3 regions of the Aliivibrio logei genome follow, and region 3 is predicted to be linked to each of the others. Evidence: predicted binding sites of a transcription regulator. Region 3 holds the regulator's gene; each other region holds the start of a gene.

Region 1 (7,445 bases), on a different contig from region 3:
GAACGTCAGAAAGACATTGCGAATAAATACAATGTTCGCTTAACTAATCACAGCTTATATCTATATGGTCATTGTATTACTGGTGACTGCATAGAAAATACCACCGCTCATAATGGCTAATATTTAGTTTACGTGCATAAAAAAACCAGCATCTCTGCTGGTTTTTTATTATCTATAAATTACTTGATTAGGATTAACCTTCCCAAGTATCACGTAAACCTACTGTACGGTTGAATACAAGAGCCTCTGGAGTAGAGTCTTTGTTATCAATACAGAAATAGCCTGTACGTTCAAATTGATAGCCAGCTTCCGCTTCTGCAGTTACTAAGCTTGGTTCAACAAAACCCTGTTTAGTAATTAATGACTCAGGATTAATACTTTCTGAGAAATCCTCTAAAGCCGCAGGGTTTGGCACTGTGAATAAACGATCATATAGACGAATTTCTGCAGGGAACGCTTTGTCTGCAGATACCCAATGAATAACGCCTTTCACTTTACGACCATCTGCTGGGTTTTTACCTAGCGTTTCTGTGTCATAGCTACAGAAAATAGTCGTGATGTTACCCGCTTCGTCTTTTTCAATTCGATTTGCTTGAATAACATAAGCACCGCGTAAACGCACTTCTTTACCAAGTACTAAACGTTTGTATTTCTTGTTTGCTTCTTCACGGAAATCATCTTGCTCAATATAAACTTCACGAGTAAATGGAACTTCACGAGTACCCATTTCTGGTTTATTTGGATGATTTGCAACGTTTAGCGTTTCGACTTTACCTTCTTCGTAGTTTTCAATCACTACTTTTACAGGTTCAAGTACAGCCATTGCACGAGGTGCATTTTCATTTAGATCATCACGAATACACGATTCTAATGAACCAAATTCAATCATGTTCTCTTGCTTAGTTACACCAATGCGCTTACAGAATTCACGAATAGACCCCGCAGTAAAACCACGACGACGTAAACCAGAAACCGTAGGCATACGTGGATCATCCCAACCATTTACTAATTTCTCAGTAACCAGTTCATTAAGCTTACGCTTAGACATGATCGTGTATTCTAAGTTTAAACGGCTAAACTCATATTGATGTGGTTGGCAATCAATCGTAATATTTTCCAAAACCCAATCATATAAACGACGGTTGTCTTGGAATTCTAATGTACAGATAGAATGCGTAATGCCTTCAAGTGCATCCGAAATACAATGAGTAAAATCGTACATTGGGTAGATACACCACTTATCGCCAGTTTGGTGATGAGTAGCAAAACGAATACGATAAATAACAGGATCGCGCATAACGATAAATGAAGAAGCCATGTCGATTTTTGCACGTAAGCAAATAGTGCCTTCTTTAAATTTACCATCACGCATTTGTTCAAATAGCGCAAGGTTCTCTTCGACACTACGATCACGGTATGGGCTGTTTTTACCCGGCTCTTTAAGAGAACCACGGTACTCACGGATTTGATCAGAGGTTAACTCATCAACATAAGCCAGTCCTTTCTCAATCAATTCAACCGCGTAATCATACAATTTATCGAAGTAATTCGAAGAATAATGAATATCTCCGCTCCAATCAAAACCTAACCATTTGACGTCATTTTTGATTGATTCAACGTATTCAATATCTTCTTTTTCAGGGTTAGTATCATCAAAACGTAGATTACACTGTCCCTGATAATCTTGAGCAATACCAAAATTCAAACAGATAGATTTTGCGTGTCCGATATGCAGATAACCGTTTGGCTCTGGCGGGAAACGAGTATGGACACTGGAATGTTTACCTGACTTTAGGTCTTCATCAATAATTTGACGGATAAAGTTGGTAGGACGAGTTTCAGTTTCACTCATCTAAAGCACCTCATTGGTATTAGGAGAAAGAACAAATTGTTCATATCTCCCTATGATCCACAATTATGGGCCAATACTCAATATATAGAATCAAATAGTTGCTTTATTTCCATAAAAAAAGCCGCTCTAATTAGAGCGGCTCATTAAATCGAGTTAATTTACTCAATAATTATGGTAGTGCAACTGCTGTTAAGTCTTCAGAAGCTGGGATTTTTTTCATTTCACCAGCAACGATTTCAGCAAGAGGACCTAGGATAACTTGAACATTGTTTGAACCAAGTTTAACTACGCCCATTGCACCAAGACCTTTCAGTTGCTTCTCGCTGATTACGCTAGTGTCTTTAAGAGTTAAGCGTAAACGAGTGATACAAGCATCAATGTTTTCTATGTTGTCGTGACCACCAAGCGCTTTAAGATACTGCTTAGCTAGTTCACTTGTTTCTTTAGAACCACGGATTGAGCTTTCTTCTTCATCATCGTCTTCACGGCCTGGAGTCTTAAGGTTAAACTTAAGGATTACAGCGCGGAAGATAAAGTAGTATAAAGCGAAGAAAACGATACCTTGGATAATTAGCATATACCAATTAACCGCTAGTGGGTTACGGCTAGAAAGAACCATATCAACTAGACCCGCAGAGAAACCGAAGCCTGCAATCCAATGCATAGATGCTGCGATGAATACAGAGATACCCGTTAATGCTGCGTGAACTACATACAATGCAGGAGCAAGGAACATGAATGAGAATTCTAGTGGTTCAGTTACACCCGTAAAGAACGATGCGAAACCGGCAGCAATCATAATAGATGCTACTTTTTCTTTGTTCTCAACTTTTGCAGTGTGGTAGATAGCTAGTGCTGCACCTGGTAGACCAAACATCATGATTGGGAAGAAACCAGCTTGGTACATACCTGTAACACCTACAGTTGCAGTACCTTCAGCGATAGACTTTGCGCCACCTAGGAAGTTAGGGATGTCGTTAATACCAGCAACGTCGAACCAGAACACTGAGTTAAGTGCATGGTGAAGACCTACAGGAATTAATAAACGGTTGAAGAATGCATAGATACCTGCACCCGTAGCACCCATACCTTGAATTGATTCGCCGAAGTGAACAAGACCATCGTAGATTGCTGGCCATACGTACATAAGCACGAACGCAATTAAAATACCTGCAAATGACGTTAGAATAGGTACAAGACGTTTACCTGAGAAGAATGCAAGTGTTTTATGCAATTCAACAGCAGAGAAACGGTTGTAAATTTCAGCAGATATGATACCAACTAAAATACCAACAAATTGGTTGTTGATCTTACTAAAAGCAGCAGGAACAGCAGCAGGATCAATACCTTGAATTTGAGCTACCGCACCTGGAGAAAGAAGATTCGTTACAACAAGGAAACCAACAAAACCAGAAAGTGCCGCTGCACCATCTTTATCTTTAGACATACCATAAGCAACACCAATTGCGAATAGTACAGACATGTTATCAATAATAGACGCACCAGCTTTGATTAAAAACGCTGCTAATGCACTATTGCCGCCCCAAGCCACCGGATCAATCCAGTAACCAATACCCATTAAAATTGCTGCTGCAGGTAATGTAGCAACTGGTACCATCAGTGCTTTACCTACTTTTTGAAAATATCCTAAAATATTCACCTTTAGATTCCCCCTATAAGGATTTTAGATTTTTTTGAGTAGCTTACGTTAGCTTATTATAAACTTATTTCGCTACTCGTTATTAACAGGGTCAGTGTAAGGGATTAATTTCGCCCCGCAAATTAAAAGCGAGCTAATTGTGATCATTATCACCTGCAGAGGGAATATTTAAGGTATTTTGCTAGCGAGATCATAAAACTTATTTTATCATTCGAAAGAATAAAACATCCGGAATAATATTTGGTCATAAATAGACTCAATTTTGTCATTACTGAACGAAACATTTAGGACATAGAGTGTACCGCTCAGTAAGCAGTTTTATTTTTTACTTGCTTAAAAATTTCCACAAAAAAAGTTCTATTTTTTTTGTACACTAAATTATAACTTAAAGGATTCACGCTATGTATGCGCTAACTAACTGTAAAGTCTATACTGGTAATGATGTTCTTGTTGATCACTCAGTGATTATCAACGGCACCAATATTGAAAAAATCTGCCTAACATCTGAACTTCCTGATGGCATCGAACGTAAAGATTTAGACGGTGCTAATTTAAGCCCTGGTTTCATCGACCTTCAGCTAAATGGCTGTGGTGGTGTAATGCTAAATGATGAAATTACAGCAAAAACCATGCAAATAATGCATGAAGCAAACCTTAAATCGGGTTGTACTAGCTTTTTACCGACATTAATCACTTCTTCAGACGAAGATATGCGCGCTTCTATTGAAGCTGCTCGTGAATATCACAACAAATATCAAAACCAATCTTTAGGTTTACACCTTGAAGGTCCGTACCTAAATGTCATGAAAAAAGGCATTCACAGCGTTGACCATATCCGTCACTCAGATTCAGATATGATCCAACTTATGTGTGATAACGCTGATTTAATCACAAAAGTGACATTGGCTCCTGAGCAAAATGATCCTGAACATATTGAGCGTCTTCACAAGGCCGGTATTGTTGTTTCAATTGGCCACACAAACGCAACGTATGCAGAAGCTCGCCAAGGTTTTGAGTCAGGCATTACATTCGCTACTCATTTATTTAATGCAATGACACCAATGGTAGGTCGTGAACCAGGTGTTGTTGGTGCAATCTACGATACACCAGACGTTTATGCTGGCATTATCGCTGATGGCTTCCATGTTGATTACGCAAACATTCGTATCGCGCACAAAATAAAGAAAGAAAAGTTAGTATTAGTGACCGATGCCACAGCTCCTGCAGGTGCTGACATGGAATACTTTATTTTTGTGGGGAAGAAAGTATATTACAAGGATGGTAAATGTGTTGATGAAAATGGCACATTAGGTGGATCAGCTCTGACTATGATTGAAGCAGTTCAGAATACAGTTGAACACGTTGGAATCGCTTTAGATGAAGCTCTACGTATGGCTACGTTATATCCTGCTCAAGCAATTGGTGTAGATAATAAACTTGGTCGAATCAAAAAAGACATGGTAGCTAACCTTGCTATTTTTGATCGTGACTTTAATGTAAAAGCGACTGTTGTTAACGGACAATACGAGCAAAGTTAATATGACTGACGGACAAATTGGTAATGTAGATCTAGTAAAACAATTAAACAGTGCCGCTGTTTATCGTTTAATCGACCAAAAAGGACCGATTTCTCGAATTCAAATCGCAGACGTTAGTCAACTTGCACCAGCAAGTGTTACCAAGATAACCCGTCAATTATTAGAGCGTGGCTTAATTAAAGAAGTCGCGCAACAAGCATCAACTGGTGGTCGAAGAGCAATTTCTTTGACTACCGAAACCTCACCCTTTCATTCAATCGCGGTGCGCTTAGGCCGTGATTATATTCAGCTAAGCCTATTTGATCTTTCAACAAAAGAATTAGCCAGTGAATACCAAGAATTTCATTATAGTAACCAAGAACACCTTTTAGATGGCCTAAATAAATTACTCCAAAACTTCATTACCCGTAATCAAGACACCATCAAACAACTCATCGCTATTGGTATAACACTCCCTGGTTTGGTTAACCCAGAAACGGGCGTTGTAGAATATATGCCAAATACCGATATAGACAAACTAGCATTGGCTGACTTCATTAAAGAAACGTTTGATATTCAATGCTTTGTTGGTAATGATATTCGAGGTTTAGCGCTCGCTGAACACTATTTCGGGGCCTCTCAAGATTGCCGAGATTCTATTCTAGTGAGTGTTCATAGAGGAACCGGGGCTGGTATTATTGTTAATGGTAAAGTATTTCTAGGGCATAATCGAAACGTTGGAGAAATCGGTCATATTCAAATCGATCCAATCGGCGATAAATGCCAATGTGGTAACTTTGGATGTTTAGAAACAGTTGCAGCAAACCCTGCAATTATTTCGCGTATAGAGACGTTACTTGAGCAGGGTTACCCATCTAGCCTTTCTCAGTTAGAAACGATAACTATGTCTGATATTTGCCATGCCGCAAATCATGGAGATGAATTAGCAACACAGACTTTATTACGTGTTGGTAATCAGCTTGGTAAAGCAATTGCGATGACAATAAACCTATTTAATCCACAAAAAATAGTTATCGCAGGAGCAATCACCCAAGCCGATAAAATCGTCTTTGCAGCAATACAGAATTGCATTAAAAATCAATCATTAACCGCTTTTCATAAAAACTTACCCGTTGTAGCCTCAAAACTCGACAAGCAACCGACGATTGGTGCTTTCTCAATGGTTAAGCGCGCAATGCTTAATGGCGTCTTGTTACAAAAATTATTAGATGAGTAAGCGCGAATAATTTTTGTCATGTTACCCTAAGGGCTGCATTTGCGGCCCTTTTTATTACTTTCAGGAAAATATCTTTTATGGAGTTGCTCTTTATTATCGCGGCCTTTGTCATGGGCTTCATCGCATTAAAAATAAATTTACCTCCATTGGTAGGCTTTTTATTAGCAGGGTTCGGCTTACACGCTTTCGGCTTTCAATCTAACGATACATTATCTACTTTTGCTGATCTTGGTGTCACTCTTCTCTTATTTTCTATTGGTTTAAAACTCGATATAAAAACACTACTAGCAAAAGAAATTTGGTTGGGCGCCACACTTCATAATGTATTTTCAACCCTATTTTTCACCCTCGCGTTATTAGGGTTAAAGTTACTTGGCATTACCATGCTAGCAAATATAGAAATAGCACAATTAGTGTTATTTGGCTTTGCTCTCTCTTTTTCGAGTACCGTTTTTGCTGTTAAAGCCTTACAAGAAAAAGGGGAAATGAATGCAACCTATGGGACATTAGCCATTGGTATTCTGGTCATGCAGGATATTTTTGCTGTTGTCTTCTTAAGTGTATCGACTGGAAAGATCCCTGAAATTACCGCCCTTGCTTTATTTGCCCTTCCTTTATTTAGACCCCTTTTCTTCAAACTATTAGATTGGGCAGGTCATGGTGAGATGCTCGTACTCTATGGTATTTTCTTAGCGTTAGTCGCAGGAGCTGGTACGTTTGAATTGGTTGGAATGAAACCGGATCTTGGCGCACTTATTTTAGGAATGCTACTCGCTGGCCATTCAAAAGCATCCGAGTTATCTAAATCTCTATTTAACTTAAAAGAAATACTCCTTATTTGTTTCTTCTTAAATATAGGTTTATCAGCAGCACCTACGCTATCTGGACTCACTCTTGCTCTACTTCTCATTTTATTACTTCCAGTAAAAGGATTTTTATATTTTATTATTATCAATAAATTTAAATTCCGTGTACGTACTTCTTTACTCGCCTCCCTTACATTGTTTAATTACAGTGAGTTTGGTCTTATTGTTGGTGGCCTCGCCTTTAAAATGGGTTGGTTACCAGGAGACACGCTAGTTGCCATTGCTATAGCCGTTTCTATATCATTTATTATTTCAGCGCCATTAAATAATTTTGGACACTCCATTTACCAACGATCTCGCCATTGGTTAAAAG
Region 2 (7,445 bases), on a different contig from region 3:
ATATGCATTACTTGAGCCCCCGAGTGTCGCTTCAGATATGTGACAATGCTTTCTGCCATTGTTGCATCCCACGTTATTTGTGACGCAAACTGTTTTTGAGTTTGGTCTTCATCACCATGATGCATTGATGCGAAAAATTTTGATTTATAAGGCGAATCTGATGTATCTACGTTATTTGCTACCCATGTTCTTTCAGTGTCATCAAGTTTATCAAGATAAGTAATACCTTGTTGTCCAATACATTTAACTATTGGTTTTGGGGCATTAGACGCAATAATGTCATGATCAGTGGCTTTTGCGAGTTCAACTAATGGGCGATAATCACTTTCATAATTAGGCCATGCATCGGCTTCTGACATTAACGTTTGTTCACCAATTTCTCCTGCTATATACGCATCAATTACAGGTTGTTTATTGCGACTAAATTGCTCCATAGAAAGGGCTAGTTTAGGGTTTTCGCTTGATAATTGTTTAAATAGGTCTGTTTGAAAGCGATGAACTGCAGCATGGGTATGCCATTCTCCAATTAAAATAACGTCAGCGTTGGTTATTTCACTTGGTAATTGAGATAAAGAGATCCCTTCTCCGTTTGGAGATAATAATTGGTAATCATAAAAACTAGTAACCGAAGACGTGTTGGATTGAATGCTTTGGCTACACCCGGATAAAAAAAACAAAGAAAGCGCAGAAATGAACGTAATAGATTTCATAGGAACAACTTAGTAAAGAACAGAAGAGTAGAATAGGGTAATTAAGGACTACTTTCAATCTTAATAGTAATCATTATCAATTGTAGTGTGAGATCGCTTAAAGAAATGACATGGGTGTAACACCAATGTCATTCACGTTATTGTATAATAGGTTTCAACGTACTTAAGTAAGGATATTTATGAGTGCTCAATACTTTGATGAAAAAAGTAGTTATGAAGAAATCGAGCTAGAATGGCTTGATGCAATGGAAATTGGTTTGTATTTTGATGATTCAATGCATTCTGAGAGTGATACTGAAATCACTCTCAACAATTAATTCTCACAGAGTAATTAACTCTAATCACTTGATTTAGGCAAAAAGGAAATAGATTCCCCTTCCGCGGTTAAAATCGAAATCTGTACCGGCTTGCCTTTGTCATCCAGCCTTAATTCCCCTATAGAACTCTTGTTGATCAATTTATCGTTATTGGTTACTGACGGATCTCGTTTTATTACGACTAAATTTTTACGTTTCGTAAACCAGTTTAATGGTGAATGTGGGCTATAAAGCACTCTATCCATAAAGTCACAGAAACGAAGCAACGTATTGGGAAATTCATTTTTAAACCCGCTACAGGTGATTTGATAGATATCAGGACTCGATTTACTGTGACGTAACTTGATGTCATAAGCAAAAGAGTAATGCACATCACCAGATAGAATAACAAAATTTTGAGGCGTTTTAGGATGAGTCAAAATACTTAATAAGGTATTTGCGGATCCTGGGTGAGCCATCCAGTTTTCTGCATCAATAACTAAAGGTTGCCCTAGAATGGTCATTGTTTTTTGTAAGGCTTCGATAAACTTCACACCAAAAATTGGTGCAGCAGAGACAATAATGATGGCCTCTTGCCCAATAAGTTCGTGCTGAAAATCTAACATCGCTTCCCAATCCATGAGGCCAGAGGGTTTATTGGCATTTGATTCTGAGCGCCAACGGCGGGTTCTTGTGTCCAATACTACGATTTTTGGAGTCGTAAGAATAGAGTAATGCCATTCCTCAAATCGAGTAAGTTGATGAATAATTTGTGTATGTTTTTTATGATCATAATGACTAAAGAGCTCACGAAAGCGATCAAGAAAATCCTCGTCGAATTGCTCTGGATTATTCCCCCATCCCTGACAAAGAAAGTACCCCATTAATCCATTACCAATTACCTGAGCGGCAAGAGGGTGACCATTAACGGCGTTTTCCCAGCCAATCGTTAAGTTCCAATCGTCAGTGATATCGTGATCATCAAAGATCATATAGGTGGGAATATGAGCAAACAATTGCTGAACGTCTTTAAGGCCTGAAACAAATTGCTCAATAATTTGTTTCTCTTTTTTCCAACACTGCTGCCATTTTTTATCGAGATTTGGCAGGGATTCAGGTAAAGAAACACAACCCCATAATGTCGGAGACCACACCAATAGGTACATGACAAAAAACTCAGAAAAGGTCATTAGATGGTTTTCGTGTTCGGTAGAGCTAAAAATTGGGCGAGATTTATATAAATTCCATCGAGAAAGGAAATTAGTATTATCGATATAATGAGGTAATATTTTATCGCGATAATAGAGATTATGCTCATGTGAATATAATGAAGATCCCGTTGGTATTGTTGAGTCCGGCAGTATTTCTTCAAATAAACCTAATTGAGGAATAATTTGTTGAATAGCGATTAACATTGGCCCTGCAACATCATCCGCATAGATTTGATCTCCACTCATCATCAATAAAGCGGCTCTTTCTTCTATTGCTTGTGTTTTTAGTTGTTGGTTTGCAATAACTAAACTGTCTTTACTTGGGTAATGAGGGTTGCGGCAAGACCCATGCAGTACATAATCGGCTTTGTCTTTGATGATGAAAGAAAATGTTGTTTCGTTTGGATATAAGGCATGAGGCAACAAACTCGATAATGAGCCATGTTGAGTCGTTATGTCGTAATAAAGCGCTTGGTTTACAGGAAAACTTTCTTTGCATTGCAGTAGGTAAACCCAAGCATTCTGGCCAATGTTAATGCCTTGTTCGTCTGTGATGATGAACTGGTGTGAGTGCAACCCGCATTGAATTGTTGTATGTCCTTCAAGACGCTCAGAGGTTGTGAGCCATAGGTTCACTTCTGTTGGGCTTGATTTTCTAACAATAGGGCCAGCAAGAATTAAGGGTAAGATAATAGGCATCAATTAATACAACGTTGAATAATGGATGTCTATTATCATACGTGAGCGGCCTTAACTTGCAACATCCTGTATTTTAGCTTGTTTGTATAGCTCCAGTGTTTTAAGTCGTTGTACTGAATGATCAACAATGGGATCCACATAATTATCTGGTTTCAACAGTGTCTTCACACTGGGTTGATGGATCTGTTTTCCTAAGAGAGCGGTTAAGTTAGGTAACCAGTATTTAATGAAAACGCCATTATTATCAAAGCGTTCACTTTGTGTTGTGGGATTAAAAATACGAAAATAAGGTGAGCTGTCACAACCTACCGAAGCACACCATTGCCAACCTCCATTATTTGATGCAAAGTCACCATCAATGAGTGTAGACATAAAATATTGTTCTCCCCAGCGCCAATCAATGTGTAAATCTTTTACTAAAAAACTTGCGGTGATCATGCGTAATCGATTATGCATCCAACCGGTGGTATTCAGTTGTTTCATCGCGGCATCGACAATAGGGTAGCCAGTTTCACCATTACACCATTGTTCAAACTGATCTTGTTTATTATTCCACTGAATGTGTTTTTCAAAATCAAGGAACGCGTGGTTCTTCGATAAGCTAGGAAAAAAATAGAGTAAGTGGGTGTAAAATTCTCGCCAAATTAACTCATCAAGCCAAATTTCTTGACCTTGTGAGAGTTGATGATTGGCTTCTAAGTGCAAACGTAAAATACATTGTTTTGCTGAAAGTGCACCAATAGCAAGATAAGGCGATATTTGACTCGTACCATTGATGGCTGGGTAATCACGCTGATCATGATAATCTTGCGATTTCTCTCGGCAAAATAGACGCATTTTTTTAAGTATCGCAGTATTCGAAACTGGCCACACTTTGCTTTCATTATTCATCGATGAGGTAAATTTGCTATCTAAATAAGGTGTTAATGTATTTAACTGTTGTTCAGACAGTGGAACCGAAGGAATGACTTTTTCTATGGTTGGGAAGTGCTGATAAAAATACGCTCGCCATGCTTTTTTAAAGGGGGTGAATACTTTATAAGGTTTCTGGGTTTTATTTATTATTTTACCAACCGTGACGGCGCACTTTGCATTATAGAAGTGGCTCTCAATATTCGTTAACTGTGATCTTACATCGGCATCTCGGGCTAATTCATCGGCTTCGTATTCTTTATTCGCAAACAGATGAGTAATATCGAGATCGTTGCAGAGCATTGTAAGTTGCTCTGAGGTATTTTTGAACCACGGGCAAGACACTATAATTAATGGGACGTTTATTTCTTGCAGCTCTTTTTCTAACTCAAGTAAACGTCTTTTGATTAAATCAATTTGAATAGAAGATTTATGGTGTTTTTTCCATTGCGCTTCACTAACGACATAAAGAGCAATGGTTGGTTCTTGATTGGCAAGGGCTGCCGATAACGCAGGGTTATCAGCAATTCTTAAATCAGTTCTAAACCAAACACATTGTGTCGTTGGTTTATAATCCATAGCGTAATCTCAATTCTTGAGGGTATGGATTCAGGAATGATTGTTTGGCTAAATATTCGTTAGTATGTATTCCTAAATGGTGTTTAATTAAGGTTATCGGAGACAATAGAGGCAGTAATCCTTGATTGTATTCTTGAATCACAAGGGCTAATTCTTTTTTCTGTGGTGATTCTAGTTCTTTTTTGAAATACCCTTGTAGGTGCATTAATACGTTTGTATTGTTTTTGCGTGACGCACGAATCGACATGGTTTGCATCAATTGAGTACGATAAATAGCAAAGAACTCGTGGATGTCATAATCCGCGACTTTAGCGACTAACTTACCGAGTTCTTTGTAACCTACGGTTGAATGAGACATTAAGGTGTATTTATAGCGGGAATGAAACGCAATGATTTTCCCAGGTGTTGGGCTGCCATCCATCGATTTATATAAATCATTTAAGCAAAACACACGAGTAATGAAGTTTTCTTTTAATACAGGATCAGAGAGTCGTCCATCTTCTTCTACGGGTAACCAAGGCATCTCTTTCATTAATATTTGAGTATAAAGACCTACGCCATTTTTAGTCGCACTATTTTTACTATAAACTTTGACACGCTCCATGCCACAGCTTGGAGAATTAGCGCAGACAATGTAACCACACATTTCGGTTTCTTTTAATCGATTAACGGTTTTCTGTGAGAATTCGATCATTGAATCGGTGTAGTCAAGTGATGCATTCTTTGAATCGACTAGGGCGATACGCTCTTCGTTAGTAACAAGACGTATGGTTGGTCTAGGAACTGACATTCCACTGCCGACTTCAGGGCAGATTGGAACATAAGTGAAATAAGGGGCAAGCACTTTAGAGGCAAACTTATTACTTTTGTGCCCGCCATCAAAACGAACACTTTCACCATTGACGCATGAACTTATACCAACTTGAATATCCACGATTTACACTCCATTGCTTATTTTTATTATATGTAGTTAATTAAACGAATTAACTCTCCATTTGGATCACTTCAGCTTGACTCTTTTTTTTTACTCACGCAAACTGCCTGTAAACATATTGTGACACCTCTCTTATTAAGGATTGTTTGTGCGTCTTGAAGTACAGTGTAAAGATCGATTAGGTCTAACCCGTGAGTTACTTGATATTCTTGCTTCTCAGAGTATTGATTTACGAGATATCGAGATTGATAAATCGGGCTTAATTTACCTTAACTTTCCTGAAGTTGACTTTGAAGAGTTTAGTCTATTAATGGCAAAAATTCGACGAATCGATGGGGTTATTGATGTAAGAAAAATTCAATTCTTACCGAGTGAACGTCGTAATACCGAATTGCTCGCGGTATTGAGTACATTACCAGACCCTGTTTTTTCGATTAATTTAAAAGGTAAAATTGACACGGTAAATCACGCGGTAATGTCATTGTTTAAATTAGAAAGAGAGGCGTTAATCGCTCAACCAGCGACGGTTCTTGTTCCTGATTTTAATGTCATGCTTTGGTTGGAAGAGTCGCGTATTCGTCAACGTGAATCAATGAAAGTTGATGGTGTTGCTTACGTGATGGAAATTATGCCGGTATACATTACGAATGACAGTAATGCATCGATACTGGTAAGCGCGGTGGTAATCATTAAGCCCGCAGTAGAATCACAGCACGCAAGACCTTTTATCCCTGAATCGTCTAATTTGGGTTTTGAGCATTTTGTCGGCTCATCGACTAAATACAAAAAATTGATTTCTCAAGCGAAAAAACTGTCCGATATTGATCAATCTTTGCTTATTCAAGGAGAGACGGGAACGGGCAAAGAAATGCTAGCACGTGCTTGTCATAATGCTTCTATTCGTTCGGGTAAGGCATTTATGGTAGTTAACTGTGCAGCCATGCCTGATGACGTTGCAGAGACTGAATTATTTGGTTATGCCCCTGGTGCGTTTCCGAATATGCCAGAAGGAAAGAAAGGGATTATTGAACAAGCCGATGGCGGAACCGTTTTCTTTGATGAAATCAGTGAAATGAGCCCTCTATTACAGATTAAGTTATTACGTTTCATCCAAGATGGTAATTTTCGTCGTGTTGGAGAAGAGAAAGAAATTCACGTTGATGTAGGCATTATTGGCGCGAGTAAGAAAGAACTTCTAGACTTAGTAGAACAAGGCATATTCCGAGAAGACCTTTATTATCGATTGAACGTGTTGTTTTTAGAGATCCCGCCATTGCGTGAGCGCCCATCAGATGTTGCTACGTTATTTGAGTTTTTTGTTGCTCAATTATGCAAAGAGTTAGGTATCGTTAAACCGTCGATATCGGAAGATGTTTATGAGTATTTACGCAGTTATTCGTGGCCTGGAAATGTGAGACAGCTGAAAAGTGCAACCTTAAAAGCCCTAACTCAGATGGACCGAAATCAGTTGAATATTTCTCATTTCATGTTGCCTAATATGGATAAAAATAGTACGAATATGATGAATCTCAATATAGATGGTACGTTGGATGAAATCATGAAGACCTATGAATCTACTATTTTATCAAGTTTGTATAGTGACTTTCCATCGAGCAGAAAACTCGCTAAACGTCTGGGTGTTTCTCATACTGCAATTGCGAATAAATTACGTGATTATGGTATCGGTAAGAAGTAGGGATGAACAATATGGATGTACATTTTGATTTTGACCATTACCAAGTTCGTTTGATTAAAAGCAGTGATGCCGTAATGATTGCTAATTATTTTATGCGTAATCGTCATCACCTAGGGCCGTGGGAGCCAAAGCGTGCGAACGCTTTTTTTACTGCAGAGGGCTGGAAGCAACGTTTGCTGCAACTTGTTGAACTGCATAAACATAATTTGGCGTTCTATTTTGTGATCTTTGATAATCAAGAAAAGAGAATCATTGGTACGGTGAGCTACAGCAATATTACTCGATTTCCATTCTATGCAACGAATGTAGGCTATTCGCTAGATGAAAATGAACAAGGCAATGGAATCATGCAACGCGCCGTAGAAAAAACCATTCATTGGATGTTTACGGTTCAGAATCTTCATCGAA
Region 3 (7,445 bases):
ACCAAGCAAGTTGACGGTATGGTTCTCCTCGGTTCAGATCTTCCATTTAGCGTCAGTCGTCAAGAACAAAAGAATTTACCCCCATTAGTGATGGCGTGTGAATACGCTCCAGAACTCGAATTACCTACCGTTCACATTGATAACCTAACCGCGGCTTATGAAGCGGTGAATTACCTAACAAAACTGGGTCATAAGCGCGTCGCTGAAATTTCAGGTCCTGAAGATTCAGCATTGTGCCAATTTAGGCATCAAGGTTACCAACAAGCATTACGCCGCGCAGGAATAACAATGAACACCACTTATGTTCATTATTCTGATTTTTCTTTTCAGGCTGGCGCTAAAGCAATCACAAGCTTACTCTCATTATCATCACCGCCAACGGCTATTTTTTGTCATAACGATATAATGGCGATTGGTGCGATTCAAAAAGCAAAACAAATGGGATTTCGAGTTCCACAAGACATTTCAATCATGGGCTTTGATGACATTGAATTTTCACAGTACTGCGATCCGCCACTCACCACCATATCTCAGCCTAGATATGAGATAGGGCGCCAATCTATGTTAATGCTTTTAGATTTATTAAAAGGTCATGATGTGCGTTCAGGCTCTCGACTTTTAGAGTCATCTTTAGTGGTAAGAGAAAGTACGGCTCCCCCTAAAAACACCTAATTGAGCCTTTTATTCATAACTTAATTAAGCACACTTTAGTAAAGTCATTATTAAGAACAATAATTTTGTCCAAATAGTGACTTTTTGCGTACTTTTTTACACTAAGACTGGTATGAGTTCTCACAACTGATTACCATTGTAAGTATCAGTGACTGCATTTAAGTAAAGACCGTGGCTAATAAAGATTATGTGAAACGTGGACGCTCTCCTCAGAAAGCGCCAAAAAAAACCGCCAAGAAAAAAGGCGCAAAAAAACCAGTATCTAGTGGCTCAACGCCATGGAAAGCTGTTGCTGTTGCAGGATTACTTGTCGCCGTATTTGGTTATGCATTGTACTTTCTAAACGATGCGCCAGAACCAAAAACAAAACCTGAAATAGTAGAAGCTGTTGCTCCTAAGCCAAAAGACTCAACAAGCAATATTCCACCGCTACCAAAAGAGCAGTGGAGCTACATGGATGAGCTTCCAAATAAAGAAATCGCCGTTGAGCAAAAAGACCTAAAAGTCTCAGAAATTCCATACATAATGCAATGTGGTGCTTATAAAAATCGTTCTCAAGCAGAAGAGCGAAAAATGAATATTGCTTTCCAAGGGTTAACGTCGACGGTTCGACACTCAGAAGGAAGCAGTTGGTTTAAAGTTGTGCTTGGACCTTATAAATTCAAGCGTGACGCAGAAAAAGATCGTCATAAATTGCAACGTGCAAAAATAGAACCTTGTGCAATTTGGAAAGATCAATAACCGTCATTTAAAAAAGTAGACAACACATCACATATTTAAAAAGGAGTACCTAAGGTGCTCCTTTTTCTATTCAAGCAACTTGAAAACCGCAATCCCTCCCCCCATTACATAAGTAATAATCATGAAGAAGACAGTTATTTAAAAAGTAACTACTTCATCGAATAAGAGGTTTTACTCGTGACTACAATTGTTTCTGTTCGCCGTGAAGGCAAAGTCGTTATTGCTGGTGATGGCCAAGCATCTCAAGGCGATATGATCGCTAAAGGCAACGTAAAAAAAGTTCGTCGTTTATATAACGATTCTGTACTCGTTGGATTCGCAGGCAGCACCGCAGATGCCTTCATTTTGTTCGACCTATGTGAACGAAAATTAGAAATGCACCAAGGTAATTTAACGAAAGCCGCCGTTGAACTAGCAAAAGATTGGCGTAGTGATCGTAATTTACGTCGTCTTGAAGCCATGCTAATTGTTGCCGATGACACTACCTCACTGATCATCAGTGGTACTGGTGACTTAATCAATGCAGATAATGACCTCCTCACTATTGGTTCTGGTGGTTATTTTGCTCGTTCTGCGGCAACCGCATTATTAGAAAATACAGATTTAGATGCATACGATATTGCAGTGAAAGCACTGACTATCGCTGGTGATACTGATGTATACACCAATCATAACCATACCGTTGAAGTTCTTGATACCAACAAATAATAAGGAATACCCATGTCTGAAATGACTCCTCGTGAAATTGTACACGAATTAGATAGCCATATTATTGGTCAAGATAAAGCAAAACGATCAGTCGCCATTGCATTACGTAACCGCTGGCGTCGAATGCAACTTCAACCAGAATTACGCGCAGAAGTAACGCCTAAAAACATTTTAATGATCGGACCTACAGGTGTCGGTAAAACAGAGATTGCTCGTCGTTTAGCAAAACTGGCCAATGCACCGTTCATTAAAGTAGAAGCGACTAAATTCACAGAAGTCGGTTATGTAGGCAAAGAAGTCGACAGCATCATTCGTGATTTAACCGATGTCGCGATCAAAATGACACATCAACAGGCGGTAGAAAAAGTAAAATTCCGCGCTGAAGAGCAAGCTGAAGATCGTATCCTTGATATTTTATTACCACCCGCTCGCGATGCATGGGGTAAGAATGAAGAAGGTGATAATGACTCTGGCACTCGTCAATCTTTCCGTAAGAAATTGCGTGAAGGAAAATTAGACGATAAAGAGATTGACGTTGATGTTGCTGCACCTCAAGTGGGTGTCGAAATCATGGCTCCTCCAGGCATGGAAGAAATGACGAACCAACTTCAGGGCATGTTTCAGAACCTATCTGGTGGCGAAACAACGAAAAAGCGCAAGATGAAAATCAAAGATGCGCTTAAAGCCCTTGCTGAAGAAGAAGGCGCTAAATTAGTCAACCCTGAAGAGCTAAAAGAACAAGCCATATTTAACGTAGAAAATCACGGCATCGTCTTTATTGATGAGATAGATAAAATCTGCAAAGGATCAAATTCTCAATCTGGTGATGTATCTCGCGAAGGCGTTCAACGTGACCTTCTTCCATTAGTGGAAGGCAGCACAGTAAGCACGAAACATGGCATGGTTAGAACTGATCACATGCTATTCATCACATCAGGTGCATTCCAAATGGCGAAACCATCCGATTTGATCCCTGAATTACAAGGTCGCTTACCGATCCGTGTTGAGCTAGAAGCGCTAACGGCAAATGACTTTAAGCGTATTTTAACCGAGCCAAATGCCTCACTAACTGAGCAATACATCGCTCTATTAGCGACTGAAAATGTCAATATCGAATTTACTGAAGATGGTATTAGTCGTATTGCAGAGTCTGCATTTAGAGTTAATGAAACGACAGAGAACATCGGTGCTCGTCGTTTGCACACCGTAATGGAACGTCTAATGGAAGAAATTTCTTATGATGCTTCAGAGAAAGGCGGTGACAGCTTAACGGTAGATGACGCTTATGTAACCTCTCGTTTAGGTGAATTAATTGAAAATGAAGACTTAAGTCGCTTCATTTTGTAATCATACCCCCTTTTAAAAAAGGCCCGATTCAACACTGAATCGGGCCTTTTTACATTAATTTTTTCAAATGTAATTACGCAATGATTTCCCAGCTGTGAGTCATTTCAATACCCGAGCCAAGCATTAAACACACTGAACAATATTTCTGTAAAGAATCTGCCGTCACTCTTTCCACGATCGTAGGATCAAGCTTATTCCCTGTTATCTCAAAATGAATATTTACGTGAGTAAATAATTTTGGTGCCACATCTCGACGAGCACTTGATAGCTTAGCGACACAACCCGTGACCGCTTGATTGGCTGATTTCAGACCATCAATCACATCAACAGAGCTACATCCTCCCGCCGCCATTAATACCAATTCCATCGGGCTTGGTGCTTTTTCTCCACCATTACCATCCATAACAACAGAGTGACCAGATTGTGATTGACCTAAGAAAGTAAATCCATCAATCCATTTAACTTCAGCATTCATAAAAGCCTCTTTACAACATAAAAGGAAAACTCGTGATCCATTTCACGAAATTGTGCCCTTGGTCGCACTATTCATACGATCAAAGTCAAGAAATCGATTGCGAAACAGGGTATTATTTTATCAATTATCTCAACGAACATGCAGCCTTGTTCCGATAACCATATTCTATAGGCCAAACTGATATTTGGCTCAGTTATTTTAAAATGGACATCGCCTACTTGGCAAACGCAGAGGAAGTATAAAGTATGGTTCTAGGTAAACCTCAGACAGATCCAACATTAGAGTGGTTCTTATCTCATTGTCACATTCATAAGTACCCATCAAAAAGTACTTTGATTCACGCGGGTGAAAAAGCTGAGACTCTTTACTACATCGTAAAAGGTTCTGTTGCTGTACTGATTAAAGATGAAGAAGGAAAGGAAATGATCCTTTCTTACCTTAACCAAGGTGACTTCATTGGTGAACTTGGTTTGTTTGAAGAAGGCCAAGAACGTTCAGCATGGGTTCGTGCAAAAAGTCCTTGTGAAGTCGCTGAAATTTCATTCAAGAAATTCCGTCAACTTATTCAAGTAAACCCAGACATTCTGATGCGTCTTTCTGCTCAAATGGCAACTCGTCTACAAATCACTAGCCAAAAAGTGGGTGATTTAGCATTCCTAGACGTAACAGGCCGTATCGCTCAGACTCTACTGAATCTAGCTAAACAACCAGATGCAATGACTCACCCAGACGGCATGCAAATTAAGATCACTCGTCAAGAGATCGGTCAAATTGTAGGTTGTTCACGTGAAACTGTTGGTCGTATCTTGAAGATGCTTGAAGAGCAAAACTTGATTTCAGCACACGGTAAAACAATTGTAGTTTACGGCACTCGTTAATTTAACGATAACCATAAACAAATAAAAACGCAGCCCATAAGCTGCGTTTTTTTATGAGTAGACTTTACGACCTAAAGACGTAAAAACGTAAATTACCCATCGGTACTTTCAAAAATCTTATCCGCAGAAGCCTCAACAAACCCTTGATATAATTCCCCTGTAGGTAAGGCATAACGTTTGGCAAACTCATAAAAACCACCCGGAATGTCAAATTCACCCTCAGTAAAGTTTACGGTTACTTTATCAGCCATCGTTGAGGACTGCTCTAAATGAACCTCAGGAGATCCTTTTACTTCTCCACCAACTTCATTAATAGAAAAACCCGCTTTTCGAAGATGTTGATTTACATCCACCACGCTATCAAAACCATCCAACTGATTAACATACACAGTAAAATGATTTGCCCCATAACCATGAGCCGCCAACCAAGAAGCGTATTCACTTTCTTTTGCTAACGTTTCGTACTCTTCATAACTTAATGACCAAGGTCGGCCAGAAGACAAAAAGTCATTACTAACAAAATAGTGGGTAGGCACTTGTTTAACTAATTTATGAATAATATCTTGAGCCTGAACAGAAAGTTCCTCAACTAATAATTCACTAATAAACACTTTAGGCACTTTTGGATCTGGATGTTCGAAATGTTGAGCTTTTAATTTTTTAGCAACAAACTCATATTCATCACACGCTTTATAGCCCATCGCTAAAAATGGCGCCGCTAACGTAGATAAACCCACTTTAGATAGATTAAACGTTCTTAGTGCGATGTGATCATTAATAATCTCGTCACCGCCAGACAGTAATTGTCGAACCTTCCCAGCAGAAGGAGATAGACGAACGACATAATCTTGCCATAGTGCCGAAAATAAAGAATTCACATTATTCATACTCGTTACCTCTTAAAGAGTTAGTCCTGGAGATAATTGTGCAGGAATTTCACACGCGTCACCTTCCATCGATGCCATTGGATAAGCACAATAATCTGCCGCATAATACGCACTCGGCTTCATATTACCCGATGCACCTGGGCCACCAAATGGCGCATCACCACTCGCACCTGTCAATTGACGATTGCGATTAACGATACCTGCACGAATGTGTTCTACAAAGTATTCCCACTCACTGTCATCCGTCGATACTAGACCCGCAGATAAACCATAGCGAGTGTCATTAGCAAGCTCTACCGCTTCTTCTAATGTCTCGTAACGCACGACTTGTAGCAATGGTCCAAAGTATTCTTCATCGGGTAATTCAGCAACGTTAGTAGCATCGATAATCCCCGGAGAAACAAAGGCGTGACCTAGGCTTTTTGCTTCAAGTAGAGACTCCCCACCTAAATCTTGTAAATTCTTCTGAGCGTTGAGAATAAACTCTGCTGCTGCGACTGAGATTTGTGGTCCCATAAATGGCGTATTCTCGGCAAAAGGTTGATCAACCACGATGGTTTTTGCCACTTCAACGAGACGAACTAATAACTCATCTCCCGCCTTACCTGTAGGAACATACAAACGACGGGCACAAGTACAACGCTGGCCTGCACTAATAAATGCCGATTGAATAATCGTATAAATTGCGGCCTCTTGCTCACCAAAGGACTTGGAAATAACCATTGGATTATTGCCACCCATTTCTAGAGCGAGCATTTTCCCGGTATCTCCAGAAAATTGACGATGCAGGATATGCCCCGTATTGGCACTGCCAGTAAACAGCAAACCATCAATACCTTTGGCACTCGCTAACGCTTCACCAGTTTCACGAGCGCCTTGCACCAAATTAATCACCCCATTTGGCAAACCCGCTTGTTGCCATAATGTCATAATGACTTCACTGGTCCACGGCGTTTGCTCTGATGGTTTTAATACCACCGTGTTACCCGCAAGCAATGCAGGAACGATATGGCCATTAGGGAGGTGACCAGGGAAGTTATACGGTCCAAAGACCGCCATTACACCTAATGGGCGATGTCTGAGTACTATTTTATTTCCCGCCGCTTCACGCTCTTTATGGGGCGTTCTTTCATGATACGCACGTATAGAGATGGCAATTTTACCTACCATCGCGCCCGCTTCTGTTTTTGTTTCCCAAAAAGGCTTTCCAGTCTCTTTAGAAATGACTTCAGCAATCTTATCCGTGTTCTCTTTCACTAACGCTGCAAAACGCTCAATAATCACTTGGCGCGCTTCGAAAGGCTGCTTTTTCCACTCAATAAAGGCATGTCGTGCCGCACTAACCGCAGACTCAACTTGATCTTTGGTTGCGCTTTCTCCCTGCCATACAACGTTGCTGTTGTATGGGCTTAATGATTGTATTGCTTCACCGTGGCCAGAAACCCAATCCCCTGCAATCCAATGTGTCATATCCTTTGTCCTCTATTGAGCCAGTAAACGTACGTAATCATCAACATCGACTTGTAATGCATCTGCCGCATCTCTAGTTAAATGAACGGTATCAGTGGCTTTGTCATAAGCAGCTGTTGTTGCCGTTGCTCTAAAATTTTCAAACGATGTATTTGAAATTAAATACTGTTGAGAGCTGTTATGTTCTGTAATGATAACTTTGGCTTTAAATGAATTTCGCACCGATTCAATGCTGCGTAAATCGCACTCTACTGTTGGGCCCGCGTC

What was found. The regulator CRP, encoded in region 3, controls carbon source genes, mostly activating them, when cyclic AMP is high. The targets are predictions, from matches to a motif close to TGTGANNNNNNTCACA.
Region 1: the regulator CRP is predicted to act here: its motif matches at 3,651-3,666, upstream of nagE (N-acetylglucosamine-specific PTS transporter subunit IIBC).
Region 2: the regulator CRP is predicted to act here: its motif matches at 5,461-5,476, upstream of A6E04_RS00600 (YbgA family protein).

What each region holds. Positions count from the first base shown of each region.
Region 1 is NZ_MAJU01000011.1:62,651-70,095, forward strand. Features, by position in the region: gene fur (ferric iron uptake transcriptional regulator) at 1-120, shown strand, start outside; gene glnS (glutamine--tRNA ligase) at 194-1,852, opposite strand; gene nagE (N-acetylglucosamine-specific PTS transporter subunit IIBC) at 2,022-3,512, opposite strand; gene nagA (N-acetylglucosamine-6-phosphate deacetylase) at 3,914-5,050, shown strand; gene nagC (DNA-binding transcriptional regulator NagC) at 5,052-6,266, shown strand; gene A6E04_RS10845 (cation:proton antiporter family protein) at 6,344-7,445, shown strand, end outside.
Region 2 is NZ_MAJU01000004.1:27,968-35,412, reverse strand. Features, by position in the region: gene A6E04_RS00615 (ChaN family lipoprotein) at 1-710, opposite strand, end outside; gene A6E04_RS21240 (hypothetical protein) at 890-1,027, shown strand; gene A6E04_RS00610 (alkaline phosphatase D family protein) at 1,048-2,916, opposite strand; gene phrB (deoxyribodipyrimidine photo-lyase) at 2,968-4,407, opposite strand; gene A6E04_RS00600 (YbgA family protein) at 4,397-5,341, opposite strand; gene tyrR (transcriptional regulator TyrR) at 5,490-7,037, shown strand; gene rimJ (ribosomal protein S5-alanine N-acetyltransferase) at 7,049-7,445, shown strand, end outside.
Region 3 is NZ_MAJU01000006.1:124,916-132,360, forward strand. Features, by position in the region: gene cytR (DNA-binding transcriptional regulator CytR) at 1-672, shown strand, start outside; gene A6E04_RS03745 (SPOR domain-containing protein) at 844-1,413, shown strand; gene hslV (ATP-dependent protease subunit HslV) at 1,591-2,121, shown strand; gene hslU (ATP-dependent protease ATPase subunit HslU) at 2,134-3,468, shown strand; gene A6E04_RS03760 (OsmC family protein) at 3,542-3,943, opposite strand; gene crp (cAMP-activated global transcriptional regulator CRP) at 4,189-4,821, shown strand; gene A6E04_RS03770 (DUF1338 domain-containing protein) at 4,914-5,708, opposite strand; gene astD (succinylglutamate-semialdehyde dehydrogenase) at 5,721-7,178, opposite strand; gene astA (arginine N-succinyltransferase) at 7,191-7,445, opposite strand, start outside.